Regions from separate parts of the Bacillus sp. FSL R7-0646 genome, predicted to be linked through region 2. Evidence: riboswitches for the same ligand, from Rfam matches in the RefSeq annotation. Region 2 holds a riboswitch; each other region holds the start of a gene.

Region 1 (6,069 bases), 1.4 Mb from region 2:
AAATCAATTACTTTCCAAACGATTTGGCCCGCTCTTTATTTCGTAAACGAACTCATTTAATAGGGCTCATCATCCCTAACTCCAGCAACCCGTTTTTCGGCGAACTGGCCTTTCATATTGAGAGCATCTGCGCTGCCATGGGCTACAAACTGCTGCTTTGCAACAGCTTAAACCGCAAAGACAAAGAAGAAAAATACTTGGAAATGCTGATGCGAAATCAAGTGGACGGCGTCATCGCCGTGACTTACAACAGGGGAATTTTAAATTATCATCGGCAAAACCTGCCGATTGTCGCCATCGACCATTACTTGTCGGAAACGATTCCCGTCATCGGCTCTGATAACTATGACGGAGGAAGAAAAGCGACAGAACTGTTAATTGCAAAAGGCTGCCGGCACATCATCCATATCAACGGACCAATTGAGCTGAAAACACCGGCAAATCTTAGAAGAAAAGCATATGAAGATGTGATGCGACAACACGGGAGACAGCCGATTACATATGAAGTTCCCTTTCATCAAAATTACCGGGAAATCATTTCAAAACTGTTTGATGAACAGCCTGCAGCTGACGGCATTTTTGCCAGTGATGACCTCATGGCCGCTACAGTCATCACCGAAGCAAAAAAACGCAGAAAAGACATTCCCGGGCAATTAAAGGTGATCGGCTACGACGGAACGGAAGCGGTTCAGTCCATTCTCCCGGAATTGACAACCATCCAGCAGCCGATCGAACTCATTTCCAAGACGGCCATTGAGATTTTGTCCAAAGCCATTGAAGGCGAATTCGATGATTTGCCGCTGGAAACCTATTTGCCCGTACAGCTTTTAGAAGGAGAGACGACTTAAAATAACGGGACAAAAAAAGGAGACATTGACGTCTCCTTTCTCCATACATATCCTGATCTATCCAATTATAAAAAAGATAAAATTTACATTGCTCACCTAAAATTTAACTTATATTTCTAGACAAACTCACCTCCCCATGATAAATTTAAAGACAAGTTTTCGAAAAATTCTAATTTTGGCGTGGAGGTGCCTTTAATTGAACGTAAGCCACTTTTTTCCTGAAACCTTTGTTTCTCTTGTAAAAGACATGTTAACCAAAACCGATGGTTCAACAACCAAAGCGATTGAAACGCTGATCGGCGGCAAAGCCGAAATCGAAGTTTTTCAGCAAAATAATATTGATTATGACAAGCTTTCACCTGAGGAAGCAAGGCTGTTTCAACGCGATGATGACATCTTGTTTAGAACCTCGTCTTTGAAAACAGGCGATGATTATTTATCTTATAATTATGTCTATGTCAAAACAAACTTACTGCCGCCCGCCATCAAACAAGATTTGCAGGAAGAAAGGCTTCCCATCGGGAAAATCATTGCAGAACTGGAGTCAAGGCGTGAAATTTTCAGCACGGGCGACTGCCTGGGAAAACATTTCACACAACTTGTACCTGTTTCAGCAGACCGGACATATGCTTTTAAAAAATACCAGATCATCAGCGGCCGACAGTGCATGTTCTATGTCTGCGAACTGTTTGATTTAGAAAAAATCTGCAAACTGACTGCGGGCTGAATCATGCCCGTCAGCTGCCGCTTTATGAAAGAGCTTCCAAAACCTCCTCCTTCCTTCTTCCCTCATAATAAAAACCCCTGAGAAACAGGGGCTGTTATTTATTGATACACCGTTTTCGGAACTGCAACGACCGGATTTCCGGCGGCATAAGGGGCGACATCGTATTGTTGGAAGACGATCGCAATGCCGTCGTTAGTGTAATAGAAGGCCGTGTTTTTACCGAGGACGATGTCTTTCTTCTTCACATCCGGAAAGAAAATGTCGCTGTGTTTTTGAATATAGTTGTAAATGTATGTTTTTGTCTTATCCATTTTCGATTTTGTATTTAGGATGTCGGATAAATACACCCGTTTTTTAGAGACAAGGTCATAGTTGAAAGAGCGGACTGCCGTATTTCCGTGCGCTCCGCCGGAATAGACGTAATTGCTTGTCAGGATGCTCAGCTTTTGGCCGGTCCGGTATTTCACTTCAAAGGACGTTTGATAATCCGTTTGGTATCCGTGCTGTTGGCCGTCTTTCTTGTTTTTTACATAATCTTTGTAGGACTGCTCAATATAATGTTTAAAATCTTTGTTGATCTTGTTTTGGAGAGATTTGGGGCTTACATTTGAAACTTGCGGGTATTTCAAAGCCTTAATGTTTTTGTACGTATGGCTCGTGACCGTCGGTTTTTTTTCGTTTGCCGCGTGTGCAGAAGGAAGTGCGGCCGCACTGTACAGCGCAAAAAACAATACCCCTGTCATCAACATTCCGAACGCTTTAAACACTGTTTTTTTGTTCATAAAAACCCTCCTTAATCTGTCATTTTTTATAATACCCATTTTGAAATCAGGTACACATTATAGACCGGTGAACTCAATAAAAAGTTTCTGTTTTTGGAAATAAAAATTGAAAAAAATTCTAATTTATTCTGTTTGTTCAGCATCTTGTTGACTGTTTGAACGGCTGTCCTGACGAAAAATTCACACATTGATTCGATACGCCCTCCAGTTTAACCGCAGAAGAAGAAAATGAAAAAAACGAAGAGTTTTTTTAAACCCATTGACATTTTTATAAAAAGTATTAATATTAAAACTATTAAAAAATCGCATAAAAAGGTTTTCCTTATCAAGAGTGGTGGAGGGACTGGCCCTGTGAAACCCGGCAACCGCTGTCTATGACAGAATGGTGCTAAATCCTTAAGAGCATGTTCGTGCTCTTGAAGATAAGGAGGAGATTGAATATATCAAGCTCTTCCTTATCGGGAAGAGCTTTTTTATGTCTATAAAGAAAGAGGGATGAAGCATGACACAATCAACCGATGTACTGAAGCAAACGCCTGGAAGAAAAATCGGACCGTACAGAGCTGATCAGGTGGGCAGTCTTTTAAGGTCTGAGCCCGTAAAAAAAGCGCGCCTCCAAAAAGCGAACGGCGAAATTAGCGCTGAACAATTGCGCGAAGTCGAAAACGAAGAGATCAAGCGCATTGTCGAAAAGCAAAAAGAAATCGGTCTTAAAGCCGTGACAGACGGGGAATTCCGCAGGTCATGGTGGCATTTCGATTTTCTTGAAGGACTTGACGGCGTAGAAGGATATACAGCGGACAAGGGCATTCAATTTCATAATGTTGAAACGAAGCCGCGCGGCATCAAAGTAACAAGCAAAGTCGACTTTACAAACCATCCGATGCTGGAAGATTATAAATTTCTTCATGATATTGCGGGCACACATACGCCGAAAATGACGATTCCGAGCCCGAATATGCTGTTTTTCAGAGGAAAGCTTGGAGAAAGCCCGTATGAGGATCTTGATGAATTTCATCACGATGTAGCTCAGGCTTACAAAAAAGCGATCCGCGCATTTTACGATGCCGGCTGCCGCTATTTGCAGCTGGATGACACGGCCTGGTCCGTATTTTTCTCAGACAAAGGACATGAGCAGATCAAAGCTTTCGGCCGCCAGCCTGATGAACTGCGCCAGTCTTTCGCCAACACGATTAATGAAGCAGTTGAAGGGCGCCCGGACGATTTGACGGTCACCATGCACATCTGCCGCGGCAACTTCCAGTCGACATGGGTGGCGGAAGGCGGCTACGATGCGGCTGCTGAAACGATTTTCGACGGACTCAATTTAGACGGACTTTTCCTTGAATTTGATGACGAGCGCTCCGGCGGCTTCGAACCGCTTCGCTACGTCCAACGGAAAGACTTGCAAATCGTCCTCGGTTTAATTACATCTAAATTCGGCGAGCTTGAAAACCCGGATGATATTAAGCGGCGCATTGAAGAGGCGTCCCGATATGCCGATCTGAACCAGCTGTGCTTGAGCCCGCAGTGCGGCTTTGCTTCAACGGAAGAGGGCAACCTGCTTACCGAAGAACAGCAGTGGGAAAAACTGCGCCATGTCGTCGAGATCGCTGAAGACGTATGGAAATAACACCTCATATTTGAGACATGCCTCCTGACGGCATGTCTCTTTTTTTGCCCCTCTATACAATTTAAAATTCCTTCTTGATTTGTTCATAGTTTGATCATATTTGGCTTCTATAATGCTCTTTAGTGAGGTGATCGAACAATGATTAAGAAAAGGAAAATCGATATATTCCTGGTCTTCATTCTTGTATTATCTGCAGCATTAAACTTGTACGGCATCTGGAATAGTGACACAGACAACGCCTACTATACGGCGGCCGTTGAAAGTATGACCCAAAGCTTTCATAACTTCTTTTACGCATCATTTGATCCGGCAGGCTTTGTAACAGTTGATAAACCGCCTGTCGCACTCTGGATTCAGACACTTTTTGCACTTGTATTCGGCGTGCACGGCTGGAGCGTCGTTCTCCCTGAAGCCATTGCGGAAGTGATTTCCGTAGCACTCTTGTACTTTATTGTAAAACCTACTTTTGGCAAAACGGCGGCCAGAATTTCAGCTCTTATTATGGCGTGTACGCCGATTGCCGTTGCGGTCAGCCATACAAACAACGTCGACAGCATTCTCGTCCTTTGCTTGATGATTGCAACGTGGCTGTTGTTTAAAGCAGTCCGGAAAGGAAAAATCGGCTGGCTGCTCGGCGCATTCTGTATGATCGGTGTCGGTTTTAACGTCAAAATGCTGCAAGCTTACATGGTATTACCGGCATTCCTGCTGTTTTACATGATTGGAGCCAAAACGACGATTCGCAAAAAAGTTGTGTCTCTTATCACAGCCGTGATCGTTCTGGCAGGTGTTTCCGTTTCCTGGGCGGTTGTCGTCGACAGCCAGCCCGAGATTTCGCGCCCTTATATCGGAAGCAGCCAGACCAACTCTGTCCTTGAGCTGGCGTTTGGCTATAACGGCATCCAGCGTCTCACAGGTCAAAACGGTGCAGGCGGGGGCGGAACCTCCTCATCTGATCATGATCAAAAGAATCAGCAGCAAAGCGGCGATATTGAAAACAACTCAGACTCGGCAAATGGACAAATGGCTCCGCCGAGCGGAGGCGAAATGCCTTCGGGCGGACCGGATGGCCGGCAGGGTGATGTCCAAAGCGGCGGCGGAGGTCCCGGTGGCGGCACAGGCGGCATGTTTGGCACTGGAACCCCGGGTCCTCTCAGACTATTCCAATCTGAGCTTTCAGGACAGGCTAGCTGGCTGATCCCGTTTGTCCTCTTCGGCATCATCGGTTTGCTGATCGCGGGTCTTCGCAGACAAAGAAAATTCAATGAAACAACGACTGAAACAATTTTCTGGATGATGTGGCTTCTGCCGGTCGCTGCATTCTTCAGCATCGCAGGATTCTTCCATCATTACTATCTGATTATGCTGGCAGCTCCAATCGCCGCTTTGTCAGGTGCAGGCTGGACGGCGCTCGTTCGCCTCTATCAGGAAGAAAGCGGCTGGAAAAAACGGCTGCTGCCAATCGGCATTTTGCTGACAACCGCATTTGAATTGTATATTTTGAGTCCTTATCTCAGCGAAATCGGCTTCATCTGGAGCATATTGATCGGCGCTTTCGGCATTGTCACAAGCTGTCTTCTCATCTTTCTCAAGAAAGGAAAGTCATTCAGCTACTATGTATCACTTGCAGCGCTGCTTGGCATGCTGATCGGGCCTTTCTATTGGACAACGGCGACGCTTGCTGACGGTGTAAACGGCATGATTCCACAGGCCGGACCTAAATCCGCACAATCATTTGCCGGCGGTGGCGGAGGAGGTAAGATGCAGAATAACGACGGCAGCGGACCTCCCGGATTTGGCAGCCAAGACGGCCAAACAGACAGTAATCAAAACAACAATAATGGCCCTGGCTTCGGTCCAGGTTCAAACAGCCAAAACAGCAACGATTCTTCAGCTGATACCGGTTCCGGCCAAAACAGCCAAAATCAGAATGACGAAGGCGCAAGCGGCCGTCAACAAGGCAGACCAAGCGGCGGCGGCAGCCCTGGAAGCGGCGAGTCGGTCGATGAAGAACTGTTGAGCTACCTTGAAAAGAACAACACCGGTGAAAAATATTTATTTGCAGTCTCAAGTGCAACT
Region 2 (6,069 bases):
GGCGCTCTTCGAGGGAAAGGGACGTTTTCGGCTGTTTGTCCGCTTTTTTCTTTCCACGATAGAAGTCAGTGAAGGATGCGAGCGTTTTATCGTCGGTATGAAACAGAAGTTTTTCAGCCATCTCGACTTCTTCTTTAGGAATGGAAGCAAACCGCTCAAGCTTTTCTGTATTGACGATCGCGTAATCGAGCCCAGCCTGTGTTGCGTGGTACAAGAATACAGCATTTAAGATTTCCCGGCCGACGGGCGGAAGACCGAATGAGACGTTGCTGACGCCGAGAATCGTTAAGCATTCAGGGAGCTGCTCTTTGATGAGGCGGATCCCTTCGATCGTTTCTTTAGCTGAGCCGATGTATTGTTCATCGCCCGTTCCGACCGGGAAGACGAGCGGATCGAATATGATATCGCTGGCCGGTATTCCGTATTTTTCGGTGAGCAGCTGATGCGACCGGACGGCGACGGCCAGCTTTTTTGCCGCGGTGACTGCCATCCCCTCTTCATCGATCGTGCCGACGACGAGTGCGCCTCCGAACTGTTTGACGAGCGGAAGGATGTCAGCGAACCGTTCTTCGCCGTCTTCAAGATTGATCGAATTGATGATCGCTTTTCCCTGCGAGTATTTCAGCGCCTTTTCAATTACCGTTTTGTCCGTCGAGTCGATGACAAACGGGGCTTTTACTTTTTTCATCGCTTCTTTTAAAAAGCCTTCCATATCTTCCGCTTCATCGCGGTCCGGGTCTGCGAGACAGATGTCGATGACATGGGCGCCGTTTTTCACTTGGGCTCTCGCGATTTCGGATGCTTCCTCAAATTTATGCTCGGCGATGAGCCGCTTGAATTTTCTTGAGCCGATGACATTGGTCCGCTCACCGACAAAAAGGGGACGCATTGTTTCTTCGTAAATTAATCCGTCGATTCCTGAGACGGTGTGCGGCTTTGCTCCCGAAGGAACCGTCCGCGGAGGCAGAAGGGCTACTTCATCGGCCAGCGCTTCAATATGGGCGGGCGTCGTTCCGCAGCAGCCGCCGACAATGTTCAGCCAGCCTTCTTCAGCAAACGCCTTGATTTTTTTCGCCAGCGATTGCGGTGATTCATGGTATTGCCCCTCCTCATCGGGGAGGCCGGCATTCGGATAGCAGCTGACGGCCGTCCTCGCTAGGGAAGAAAGGGTCCTGATGTGATCTGTCATAAATTCCGGGCCTGTCGCGCAATTTAAACCGACGCTGACCGGTTTCATATGCTCGAGGGAGATATAGAACGATTCGATATCCTGGCCGGCAAGCGTCGTGCCCATCGGTTCGATTGTGCCTGACACCATGAGCGGAAGGGTTTTGCCGGTTTTTTCGAAGGCTTGTCTAATGCCGATAAAGCCGGCTTTAACGTTCAGCATATCCTGGCTCGTTTCGAGGAGCAAGAGGTCGGCTCCCCCCGTGATCAGCGCTCTTGCCTGTTCCTCGTAGTTATCGATCAGTTCGTCAAAGGTGGTGCCGCCGGTGACGGAAAGGGTTTTTGTCGTCGGACCCATCGCACCGGCGACAAATCTAGGCCATTTAGGAGTTGAAAACTTTTCGGCGGCCGCTTTGGCGAGTTTGACTGAAGCGAGGTTGACTTCATAGGCTCGATGCCCGAGGTCGTACTCGTCCAGAACGAGCCGGGTGGCTCCGAACGTATTGGTCTCGATGATATCGGCTTTAGCCTCGAGATAGGCTTCGTGGATGCCCTGAATGACATGGGGCGCCGTAATGCTTAGAAATTCATTGCACCCTTCATATGCCTCGCCTCCGAAGTCTGCGGCGGACAAACCGGCGTCTTGGATCATCGTTCCCATCGCACCGTCAAGGACGAGGATTTTTTTCTTCAGCTGGTCATTGATGTTAGACATTTGTCTTCTCCTTTTCTTTCTGATGGATATATGCCGTCAGCTCGGCGGTTAGATCGGACCGCAAAAACGGTGTGATCAGATAAATGCCGTTGAACAGGTCGCACGCCGCATCAAGCAGAGAGCGAGCGATCGCGAGCCCTTCCTCGGCCTGTTTTTGTTTGTCGTTTCCTGCCAGCGCCATCTTTTCGCGGATTGAATCAGACAGCTTGATGCCGGGGATTTCGTTGTGGATGAATTCCGCGTTGCGGCTGCTGGTGAGCGGCATGACGCCGATATAGATCGGTGTTTCAAGATGCCGCGTTTCCTCGTGGATTTTAATGAGCTGCTCCTCGGAATAGACAGGCTGGGAAATGAAATAGTCTGCGCCGCAGGCGATTTTTTTCTCAAGCCGTTTCACCGCTTTGTCAATGTGTCTGACATTCGGATTGAAGGCGGCCGCCACTGAGAAATTCGTTTTCTTGCCGAGCGGTTTACCCGAATAGGACAAGCCTTCGTTAAACTGCTTGATCAGGCTGATCAAATCGAACGATGTCAGGTCATAGACGGAAGTCGCTCCCGGAAAGTCGCCGATTTTCGACGGATCGCCGGTAATCGCCAGCACGTCTGACAGCCCCAGCGTATCGAGTCCCATTAAATGGGACTGCAGGCCGATCAGGTTGCGGTCTCTGCATGTGATATGAATCAGCGACCTCATATCGAGGCGCTGTTTTAAGAGCGCCCCGCAGGCGACATTGCTGATCCTCGGTGTGGCAAGGGAGTTGTCCGCCAATGTCAGTGCATCGATTCCGGCTGATTTTAGCTCCTCTGCGGCGTGCAAAAATTTCTCAAAGTTTAATTGTTTTGGAGGATCGAGCTCGACGATAATGGACCGTTTCTGCTTTGCCAGATCGTCAAGAGCAGGCTCTGTCCTTTCGTTTTGAACGGCAAGCGCCGCTTTCTTTCTGATTTTCACTCGTTTTTCGGTGACTGGAGGAAGTCCTTTGACGGCCTCAGCCATCGCTCTGATGTGGTTCGGCGTCGTTCCGCAGCAGCCGCCGATGATCCGTGCGCCTTGATTGCGGAATTCCTCCGCGCTTTCCCTGAAATATTCATCATCCGTCTCATAAACAAGCCTGCCTTCGACAAGGGACGGGAGGCTGCTGTTCGGATAGACGGAAAGATAGGCATCTTCTAAAAGCGGGACTTCTTCAAGCGCTCTGATCATATGATAAGGGCCGAGACGGCAGTTGATGCCGACGACATCTGCGCCGAGTGATGCCAGCTGCTTCAGACCGTCCGCAAGCGGGGTGCCGTCCTGAAGAACGCCCTCTTCGTGCATCGAGACATTCAAAATGATCGGCAGCTCCGTTTCCTTTCTGGCAATCTTTAAAACTTCGCGCGCTTCTTCTAAATCGTAATAGGTTTCGAGCAGAAGTCCGTCCGGCTGCTCATTTAACAGAAGGTAGAGCTGTTCGCGGAAGCTTCTTTTAATGTCCTCGAGAGAATACGAGTTTTTGTTGAACGTCCGGATTCCGCCGAGCGTACCGAGAACATAAGCGGAGCCGGCGGCGGCGCGGGCGAGGCGGACGGCTTTTTCGTTGATTTGTTTTGTTTCGTCTTCGAGTCCGTATCTGGACAGCTTGATGAAGTTTGCGCCGTACGTGTTCGTTTGAATAATGTCGGCGCCGGCCTGTACATACGCTTCGTGGACGCGTCTTATTTCTTCGGGCTTGGAGATGTTCAGTTCCTCAAAACACCTGTCGATCCCATAGGAATACAGAAGCGTGCCCATTGCGCCGTCAGCGATTAACGTTTTGTTTTTTATATCCTCCAAAAAACCCATCGTTTTCCCCCTTAATCATTCTTAATAAAACAAAAAAGTCTTCTGGGAAGCAGAAGACTTTTCAGCGACATTTGTCCGTCTTCTTATCTTCCAAGCAGGCTGCTTGCTGGATTTAGCACCTTGGTCATGAATATTCATTCACCGGTTGCTGAGGCTTCATCGGGCCAGTCCCTCTGCCTCTCTTGATAAGAACAGCTATTTAGTTTCTATTGATTACTTTTACTCAATTTACCGAAAATCGGGGGAATAATCAACAGTAAATTAAGAATTTATCGAAAATTTATAAATTGAACATCAATCGGCAGGTCGGCTTCCCTCACCATCGCGATGATTTGCTGAAGGTCGTCTTTATTTTTTCCGGTTACGCGGACTTGATCGTCCTGCACTTGCGATTTAACTTTCAGACCCGATTTTTTTATAAGGTTATTGATTTTTTTTGCGTTTTCTTTGTCGATGCCTTGAACTAATTTTCCGCGCTGTCTGACCGTGCCGCCTGAAGCGTTCTCAAGCTTTGAGTATTCGATGTTTTTCGTCGGGACGTTCCGCTTGATCAGTTTGCCGACAAGTACGTCTTTCAACTGGTTCATTTTAAATTCGTCGTCTGATACGAGAACGAGTTCGTCTCCTTCGAGTGTGATGCTGCTTTTTGACCCTTTGAAATCATAGCGTGTGCCGATTTCCTTGAGAGCGGTCTGGATTGCGTTTTGAACTTCAGGCAGTTCAACCTTTGAGACGATATCAAATGAGCTTTCTTTCGCCATGTGAAAAAACCTCCATCCATTTTACTTATGAGTCAATTATAGTAGAATAAGGTGAAACTTCCAATATCGAGCGGTTTTGCCTGGCCGCGATCTGGCAATAATTTGAACATTGGAGGAATAATAAGAAAAAGAAAAACAGGCGGATAAGAAAGGAAGAAGCAGTATGAAACCTGGACAGCAGCTAACATTGAAAATAGATCATAAAGCAGATTACGGTTACTTTTTGACGGACGGCGAAACGGCGGTCCTTCTGCATCAGAGCGAGATCACCGAGGATATTGACGGGAGAGAAGAGGTCGATGTTTTTTTATATGTCGATCACGAAGATCGCCTTGCGGCTACGATGAGAAAGCCGATCATCAGCGCTGAACAATACGGCTGGGTGGAAGTCGTTGATGCCGTCAGCGGCATGGGCGTTTTCGTCGATGTCGGGCTCTCGAAGGACGCCCTCGTTGCGACAGAGCATCTCCCGCCGTATGAATCAGTATGGCCGCAAAAAGGAGACAGGCTGTACTGTATGCTGAAAATTACGGGGCACGGAAGGATGTTTGCCAAGCCGGCGCCGGAGGACAAGATCAGCGAACTGTTTACTGAAGCTTCACCCGGCCTGATGAATAAAGAGCTCACCGGGACGATCTACCGCTTGATCGCATCAGGCTCTTTTATGATTTCCGAAGCCGGCATCAGAGGCTTCATCCATTCTTCTGAGCGAAAGGAAGAGCCGAGGCTCGGCGAAAAGCTGACTGCAAGGGTGATCAAAGTAAAAGAAGACGGTTCTGTAAATCTGTCGCTTCTGCCGAGAAAGCAGGATGCCTTGTCGGTTGATGCGGAACAAATCCTGACTTATATGAGATCGAGAAACGGCGCGATGCCATTCTGGGATAAAAGCGATCCAGAGGATATCAGAGAGCGCTTCAACATGAGCAAAGCAGCATTTAAAAGGGCGCTCGGCCATCTGATGAAACAGGATAAAATCTATCAGGAAGAGGGTTGGACGTACGAGAAAAAATAATCTTGAGGCGGCGTTCCGATCGGGACGCCGCCGGTTTCTTACAGGTGATGAGGCTTCTTTGATTCCTGGTGTTTACCGGCTTGTCTGTTCTTTTCGGCGAGCCGGTTTTTCTGCTGGTTGACGGCGTTATTGTCAACCGGCTTTTTATCATCATCTTTCATGAGGAAGCACCTCCCGTCAAAATGTCGCTCTTAGCTTGCTCACTGCCGGCGAAACTATGTACTCTCCCAATTGCGATGTTTTTTGCCGGGGAGTTTATGCCACCTTGTTCCGTCAGCATACACATATCATAAGACCCAAAAAAGGAGACTTGGTATGAAACATTGCTGCTCAGTTTACATTCATCGCGTTTCGGCAGGAGGGGTCGTCAACTTCGGCGGTGCGTACAAAATTTGTCCGATCACAATGGAAAAAGTGGTCGAGGGATCTGGAGGCCCGGATGTCGCGACAGCTGCTGCCGGCCTTCTTGATGGAGCGCTTGCGCCGGCCGTTGAGGAAGGGACAGTCACCGAAGACAGCTGACGCTGAGGCCTGCTTTTATAAAGCAGGCCTCTGTTTTATCTTATCTTTTGTCTTTCCCCGGAAAAAAGAC
Region 3 (6,069 bases), 500 kb from region 2:
GATAGCTTTCCATGCGGACATCAGCCGGAATATCGTCTGATTTTGTTTCCCCGACGAGCGGATTGAGGAAAAGGCCGTCTACCGTCTCGAGCGCCGTTTTTTGAATGTATTCGTGCGCTCTGTGAACCGGATTTCTCGTCTGGAATCCGACGATCGTTTTCCAGCCGAGTTCCGCGAATTTTTTTCTTGTTTCAAGAGGTTCGAATGTGTGCGCCGGGAATTGTTTTACACTCCGCTTAATGAGCGTGATCGGCCCGCCCACATAAACGCTGCCGCGGTCAAACAATTTTTTGACGCCCGGATGTTCGAGTTCGTCGGTTTTATAGATATTGACGGCTTCCGTTTTCTTGTCCGGCGTATAGATATCTTCGATCTCAATGACGCCGTAGGTTTCCCCATTATAGGTAAGGCGGACGGTGTCACCCGCTTTTAAGCTTAAAGCTTTTTGCTCGTCAACAGGCAGAGTGATCGGAAGCGTCCATACTTCGCCGCTTGATAGTCTCATATTTTCGACAACGGACAGATAGTCTTTCTCTGTCATAAAGCCTTGGAGCGGGCTGTACGCACCGATTCCGATCAGCTCCAAATCTGAAAAAGCCATTACATCAAGCTCAATTTCATGTGCGATATGTTGAAAATCGTATGCTTCATTGACGCGGTTAACCAATACACCGCCGTGTGGTGCTAAACTCATAAACTTGTTTCCCCCTACTTTGTGTTTAAATTCCTCCGCCTTGTTCATGGACGGAGCTGTGCTCTTTTTTGACCGCTCTCATCAGGCTGATCGTTCCGACAGATGCCAGCAGAACGCTTGTGACAACAATAAGAGCGTAGTAGTCTCCTTTTAATAAAAGGCTGACCAGCATATAAGATAGGCTTAATGAAAGGAACGGCGAGACGACCCATACTTTCAGCATCGTTTTGACCACTTGTTTATGAAAGACGTTGCCGCCGTTTTTTGCCATTCCCATCCCTATAATAGAAGATGATGTGACTTGCGCAAGCGGAACCGGTAAACCGAAAATTGAACTGGTAATGACAAGCCCGGCCCCCGTTCCGGAAAGGATGATTCCCTCTCCTTTTGAAAACCTCGTAATCTTTTTGCCGTTTGTTTCAAGAACGCGCCTGCCCAGTAAAAGGGCGCCCAGCGCGACAAACAGCCCGCCGTAGAGCGTTCCTTCCCCGACTGTCAAAACATGCGCCGCCACCAGAGGTCCGACAGCGTTTGCGACATTGTTCATGCCCGCTGAGAAGGCTTCAAAAAACCCTGTGATCAATAGAATGACCGCCAAAACCTTTGCTTTTTTTCCCGAGGCTGGACGTTTGATCGTTTTTTTCATGATTTTTGCCATCGCAAATGTAAATGCAAAAGCGACGATTGGTACAATGACCCAAAATGAGACGATGACAAGCAAAGATTTGACATACAAAACCTGGTATGCGACACCTACTCCGACAACAGATCCGACTGTCACTTCACTTGTCGAAAGCGGAATGCCGAGTACATTTGCGATAAAGAGCGACAGCGCCGCTGATCCGATAATAATGCAGACGATTTCAAGCGAAATCACCCGTTCGGGAATGATGCCTGAACTGATCGTTTTCACGACGTTTCCTCCGCCGATGACAGCGCCCGAGAGAACGCCCGCTGCACAGATCAGGAGGGCGTGAAACTTCTTTTTGACAGCTTCAGATCCATAGGCGATCCCCATTGAAGCAGCTGCACCGCTCGCTCCGATATTCATCGCAAAAAACATGCTAAATAAAATGGCGGCAAGTTCCATGACTCATCTCCTTACTCGTGTAATCCGCATTCTGTTTTAGCCGATCCGTTCCAGCGGCCGGATCGAAGATCATCCATTGTAAAGGCCGGAGAGGTGCACGGAGCGCAGCCGATGCTCGGATAGCCTTGATCATGAAGCGGATTGTATGGGAGATCGTGCTTTGTCACATATCTCCAAATATCCTTCCACGTCCAATGAATGAGCGGACAAACTTTGATAGACTTGAATTTTTCATCTTTGTTCAAAAAATTCGTTTTGCTCCGTCCGGGCGATTGCTCGCGGCGCAGACCAGACAGCCACGCCGGGTAGCCTGAAAGCGTCTCGCGGAGAGGGATGACCTTCCTCATTTCGCAGCAGGAATTCGGAGCGGTCTTCCATAGTTCGTCCCCATATTCTTTCGCCTGCTCTTCGACGGTAAGCTCCGGTTTTTTCATGATAATCTGAAGGCCTGGATATCGTTCTTTGACGGCGTCGATCGTTTCATACGTTTCTTTAAAATGAAGCCCTGTATCAAGAAAAACGATAACTGCATCTTTTTTCACCTTATAAATCAAATCGATCAGGACGATCCCCTCAATTCCGAAGCTGCACGCGTATACGAGCTGATCCCCGTAATGTCCGTACGCCCATTTCAGGACAGACAGCGCTCCTTTATAAGAGTCATCTTCCTGAAAAGAGATGTTTGGTTCCTCCCATGTGCTGTAAGTAAAAATTTTCGGTTCCCCCTTTTTTCGCCAACAAAAAAACGGCTTCCAGCAGAAAAAAAAACTGTGAAAACCGCCTCTAGTTTGTCTAGTCAGCTATTTCAATCTTATTTTTTCATTTTTTTCGATTTGAATGACTTTGCCGTCCTGAACAACGAATGTGATCGATCCGTAATTCATGTCTTTCAGCATGTCTTTCATTTTGATGATCACCTTTTCAAGCTGTTCATCTGTCTTCACTTCTAGCTCCTCCTCTGCCCCTAAAAAATTAAAATCTTTCTTCCAATTTTGAAAGAAAGACGAGGAACTCCGCTATTCCTTATCTCTCAAAATGAGGGCATTTTGCTGGAAGTAGCACCTTACGCTTCACACGCAGGTTGCCGGGTTTCATCGGACCAGTCCCTCCACCGCTCTTGATAAGTTTGCTTTTGTTATTTTAAAATTTTAGCACAATTCGAATAAAAGTCAACCCGACTTTTTTTATAGGATTAATAAAAAATAAAAATAATCCGATTTTACTATTTTAAAAACGGCAAAAAGGCGCAAAAAAGCCGTTCTCCCATTTGGAGAATACGGCTTTGATCATCAGTTCATCCAAGACTTGCTTTCAGGATCCGCTTTCCATTCTTTCAGTTTGGCGGCATCCTGTTCAGTAATATATCCACCGGCAAGCGCAGCCTCGGTCAGCGTATCGTAATCAGTCAGCGTGTGGTATTCAACGCCTGCTTCGCTGAAGGCGGCGGCGGCTTTTGGAAGCCCGTAAGTGAAAATGGCGGCGACGCCGAGCACTTCACATCCCGCCTCTGTGAGGGCGGCGGCGGCTTCAAGAACGCTTCCTCCCGTTGAAATTAAATCTTCGATCACAACGACTTTCTGTCCTTTTACAACGGCCCCTTCAATTTGGTTTCCTTTGCCGTGCGCCTTCGGTTTGCTTCTGACGTAGCACATCGGCAGGCTCAGCCTGTCAGCGGCAAGCGCGGCATGAGGGATTCCCGCGGTCGCTGTACCGGCGATCATCTCGGCTCCGGGAAATTTGTCTTGAATCAGTCCGGCAAGCCCTGAAGCGATATCATCTCTTACTTCCGGATATGAAAGCGTCAAACGGTTGTCGCAGTAGATGGGCGACAGAATGCCGCTCGCCCATGTAAACGGTTCGTTCGGGCGCAGGAAAACCGCTTTGATTTTTAATAAATGGTTTGCAATGTCTGTTTTCATGCCTTGGTTCCCTCCCACTCATGTCCTATTCTTCTGTAGGCTGACACAGGATCTTCCGCCTGGGTAATCGAACGGCCGACAACGATCGCCGACACGCCTTTTTCCCTTGCGTAGCCAGGCGTCGCCACCCGGACCTGGTCGTTGTTTTTGTCATCTGCCATGCGAATTCCGGGTGTCACGGTCAGAAAATCTACAGACACAGCCCGGTAAATGTGTTCGGCTTCATGAACGGAGCAGACGACGCCGTCAAGACCGCTTTCTTCAGCCAGCCGGCTGTAGTGGACAACTGTATCGAGAAGCGGCGTTTCAATCAGGAGCTCACGCTGAAGCATTTCTGAGGACGTGCTTGTCAGCTGAGTCACGGCAATTAATGAAGGGCGTTTTTGGCCTGCCGGAGTCCCCGCTTCAAGGCCTTCAAGCGCCGACTCCATCATTTGCTTTCCGCCTGCTGCGTGCACATTGACAAGACTGACGCCAAATCCCGCCAGCCTTTTCATCGCCTTGTATACGGTCGTTGGAATGTCGTGGCACTTTAGATCGAGGAAAATGCGGCAGCCGCGCTCCTGCAGATTTTCAAGGATGGCAGGTCCTTCCTGATAAAAAAGCTCCATGCCCACCTTAACGAACAGCTCTTCTCCTTGAAACCGGTCCAAAAACGCATATGTTTCCTGTGCTGATGCAAAATCAAGCGCGATGATGGGCGGCGTATTGTTCATCCTTCCAGCTCCTTCCGATACACTCGTTCAACGAACGGTATCCGTATTTTTCTAAAACGCGCGGCAAATCGTCGATGATGTCGGGACAAGCAAACGGATTAACGAAGTTTGCCGTGCCGACGGCGACTGCGCTCGCACCCGCCAGCAAAAACTCAAGCACATCTTCGGCTGACTGGACGCCGCCCATGCCGATGATCGGAATGCTGACCTTTTGGCTGACTTCATGCACCATTCTGATGGCCACCGGTTTAACGGCAGGTCCTGATAATCCGCCGGTTTTGTTCGCCAAAATCGGCTTTCCCGTTTTTAAGTCGAGCCGCATCCCGATCAGCGTGTTGATCATCGTCAAACCGTCCGCTCCCGCTTCTTCTATGGCAAGAGCGATGTCGGTAATGTTCGCGACGTTCGGCGACAGCTTCACATAGACGGGGACGCTCGCAACCTCTTTCACCGCTTTCGTCAGCTCGCCGGCCATTTCCGGCTGCGTGCCGAAGGCGATGCCTCCGGTTTTCACATTGGGACAGGAAATATTCAGCTCGAGCGCATGAACGTTTGGCGCTTTGCTGATTTCTTCAGCCACCTCAACATATTCCTCGATCTGCGAGCCGGCGACATTGGCGATAATCGGTGTATCGAACTGTTCGAGCCACGGCAATTCGCGTTCCATGACAGCCTTTAAACCCGGATTTTGCAGGCCGATGGCATTAAGCATGCCGGCTTGCGTCTCGGCGACGCGCGGCGTCGGATTCCCGAAGCGCGGCTCGCTCGTCGTCGCTTTAATCATGATCGCACCGAGACGCGAAAGATCGTAAAAGTTCGCAAATTCTCTCCCGAATCCGAAGCAGCCTGAGGCCGGCATGATCGGATTTTTCAATTGAAGGCCCGGCAAATTGATTTCAAGCATCATAACAGCACCTCCTGGGCTTTGAAAACAGGACCGTCAAGGCATACCTTCACATAAGACGTTTCGCTTTCTTCCGTATGGCAGACACAGGCAAAGCAAGCGCCGATCCCGCATCCCATGCGCTCCTCCATTGACAGATATACCTCTTTATCCGGATAGCGCTGTTTTAAAGCTTTCAGCATCGGCGTCGGTCCGCAGGCCATTATGCAGTCAAACTGAAGCCCCTCGTTTTCAATGACATCTGTAACAAATCCCTTTGAACCGCGGGTGCCGTCTGCGGTTGCCACATACACCCGGCCGAAACGGCTGAATTCCTGTTCGTAAAAGACATCTTTTGCAGAAGCAAATCCTAACACATGGATCGCGTGCACCCCTCTGTTTGTCAGCTGTTTGCTCAGCTCGTAAAGCGGCGGAACACCGATCCCTCCTCCGACGAGAAGAGCCGTTTTCCCCTGTTCAAGCGATTCAGCCGGAAAACCGTTGCCGAGCGGACCGAGAACATCGAGCTGATCTCCTTCCTGTTTTAAAGAAAGGAGTCTCGTGCCTTCCCCATCTTTGCGAAAGATGATGGTCACCTGCCGGGCGGCTTTGTTGATATCAGCGATGCTGATCGGCCGCCTCAAAAGCGGCGTGAGGGAGTCTGAGACCTTGATGTGAAGGAACTGGCCGGGAGCGCCGCAAACTTCGGCAATCTCCCCTTCAAGCACCATTTGATAAATATGATCCGCGATGCACTTGTTTGAACG

Evidence for each region. A riboswitch is a leader RNA that binds a small molecule or an ion and turns the genes downstream of it on or off. The one in region 2 is predicted to bind S-adenosylmethionine.
Region 1: it holds a riboswitch for S-adenosylmethionine, as region 2 does, so the genes downstream of both, MKY62_RS20795 (5-methyltetrahydropteroyltriglutamate--homocysteine S-methyltransferase) here and MKY62_RS05985 (bifunctional homocysteine S-methyltransferase/methylenetetrahydrofolate reductase) in region 2, are expected to answer to the same signal.
Region 3: it holds a riboswitch for S-adenosylmethionine, as region 2 does, so the genes downstream of both, MKY62_RS08765 (YezD family protein) here and MKY62_RS05985 (bifunctional homocysteine S-methyltransferase/methylenetetrahydrofolate reductase) in region 2, are expected to answer to the same signal.

What each region holds. Positions count from the first base shown of each region.
Region 1 is NZ_CP150217.1:4,007,245-4,013,313, forward strand. It holds gene MKY62_RS20780 (LacI family DNA-binding transcriptional regulator) at 1-848, shown strand, start outside; gene MKY62_RS20785 (chorismate pyruvate-lyase family protein) at 1,045-1,575, shown strand; gene MKY62_RS20790 (DUF3298 and DUF4163 domain-containing protein) at 1,674-2,357, opposite strand; SAM riboswitch class I at 2,677-2,786, shown strand; gene MKY62_RS20795 (5-methyltetrahydropteroyltriglutamate--homocysteine S-methyltransferase) at 2,860-3,990, shown strand; gene MKY62_RS20800 (glycosyltransferase family 39 protein) at 4,129-6,069, shown strand, end outside.
Region 2 is NZ_CP150217.1:1,203,127-1,209,195, forward strand. It holds gene metH (methionine synthase) at 1-1,882, opposite strand, end outside; gene MKY62_RS05985 (bifunctional homocysteine S-methyltransferase/methylenetetrahydrofolate reductase) at 1,875-3,704, opposite strand; SAM riboswitch class I at 3,785-3,896, opposite strand; gene MKY62_RS05990 (YajQ family cyclic di-GMP-binding protein) at 3,974-4,465, opposite strand; gene MKY62_RS05995 (S1 RNA-binding domain-containing protein) at 4,629-5,477, shown strand; gene MKY62_RS06000 (hypothetical protein) at 5,516-5,638, opposite strand; gene MKY62_RS06005 (hypothetical protein) at 5,793-5,999, shown strand; gene MKY62_RS06010 (DegV family protein) at 6,040-6,069, opposite strand, start outside.
Region 3 is NZ_CP150217.1:1,706,189-1,712,257, reverse strand. It holds gene sat (sulfate adenylyltransferase) at 1-694, opposite strand, end outside; gene MKY62_RS08775 (inorganic phosphate transporter) at 720-1,784, opposite strand; gene MKY62_RS08770 (phosphoadenylyl-sulfate reductase) at 1,796-2,497, opposite strand; gene MKY62_RS08765 (YezD family protein) at 2,585-2,728, opposite strand; SAM riboswitch class I at 2,805-2,911, opposite strand; gene pyrE (orotate phosphoribosyltransferase) at 3,074-3,703, opposite strand; gene pyrF (orotidine-5'-phosphate decarboxylase) at 3,700-4,419, opposite strand; gene MKY62_RS08750 (dihydroorotate dehydrogenase) at 4,388-5,323, opposite strand; gene MKY62_RS08745 (dihydroorotate dehydrogenase electron transfer subunit) at 5,323-6,069, opposite strand, start outside.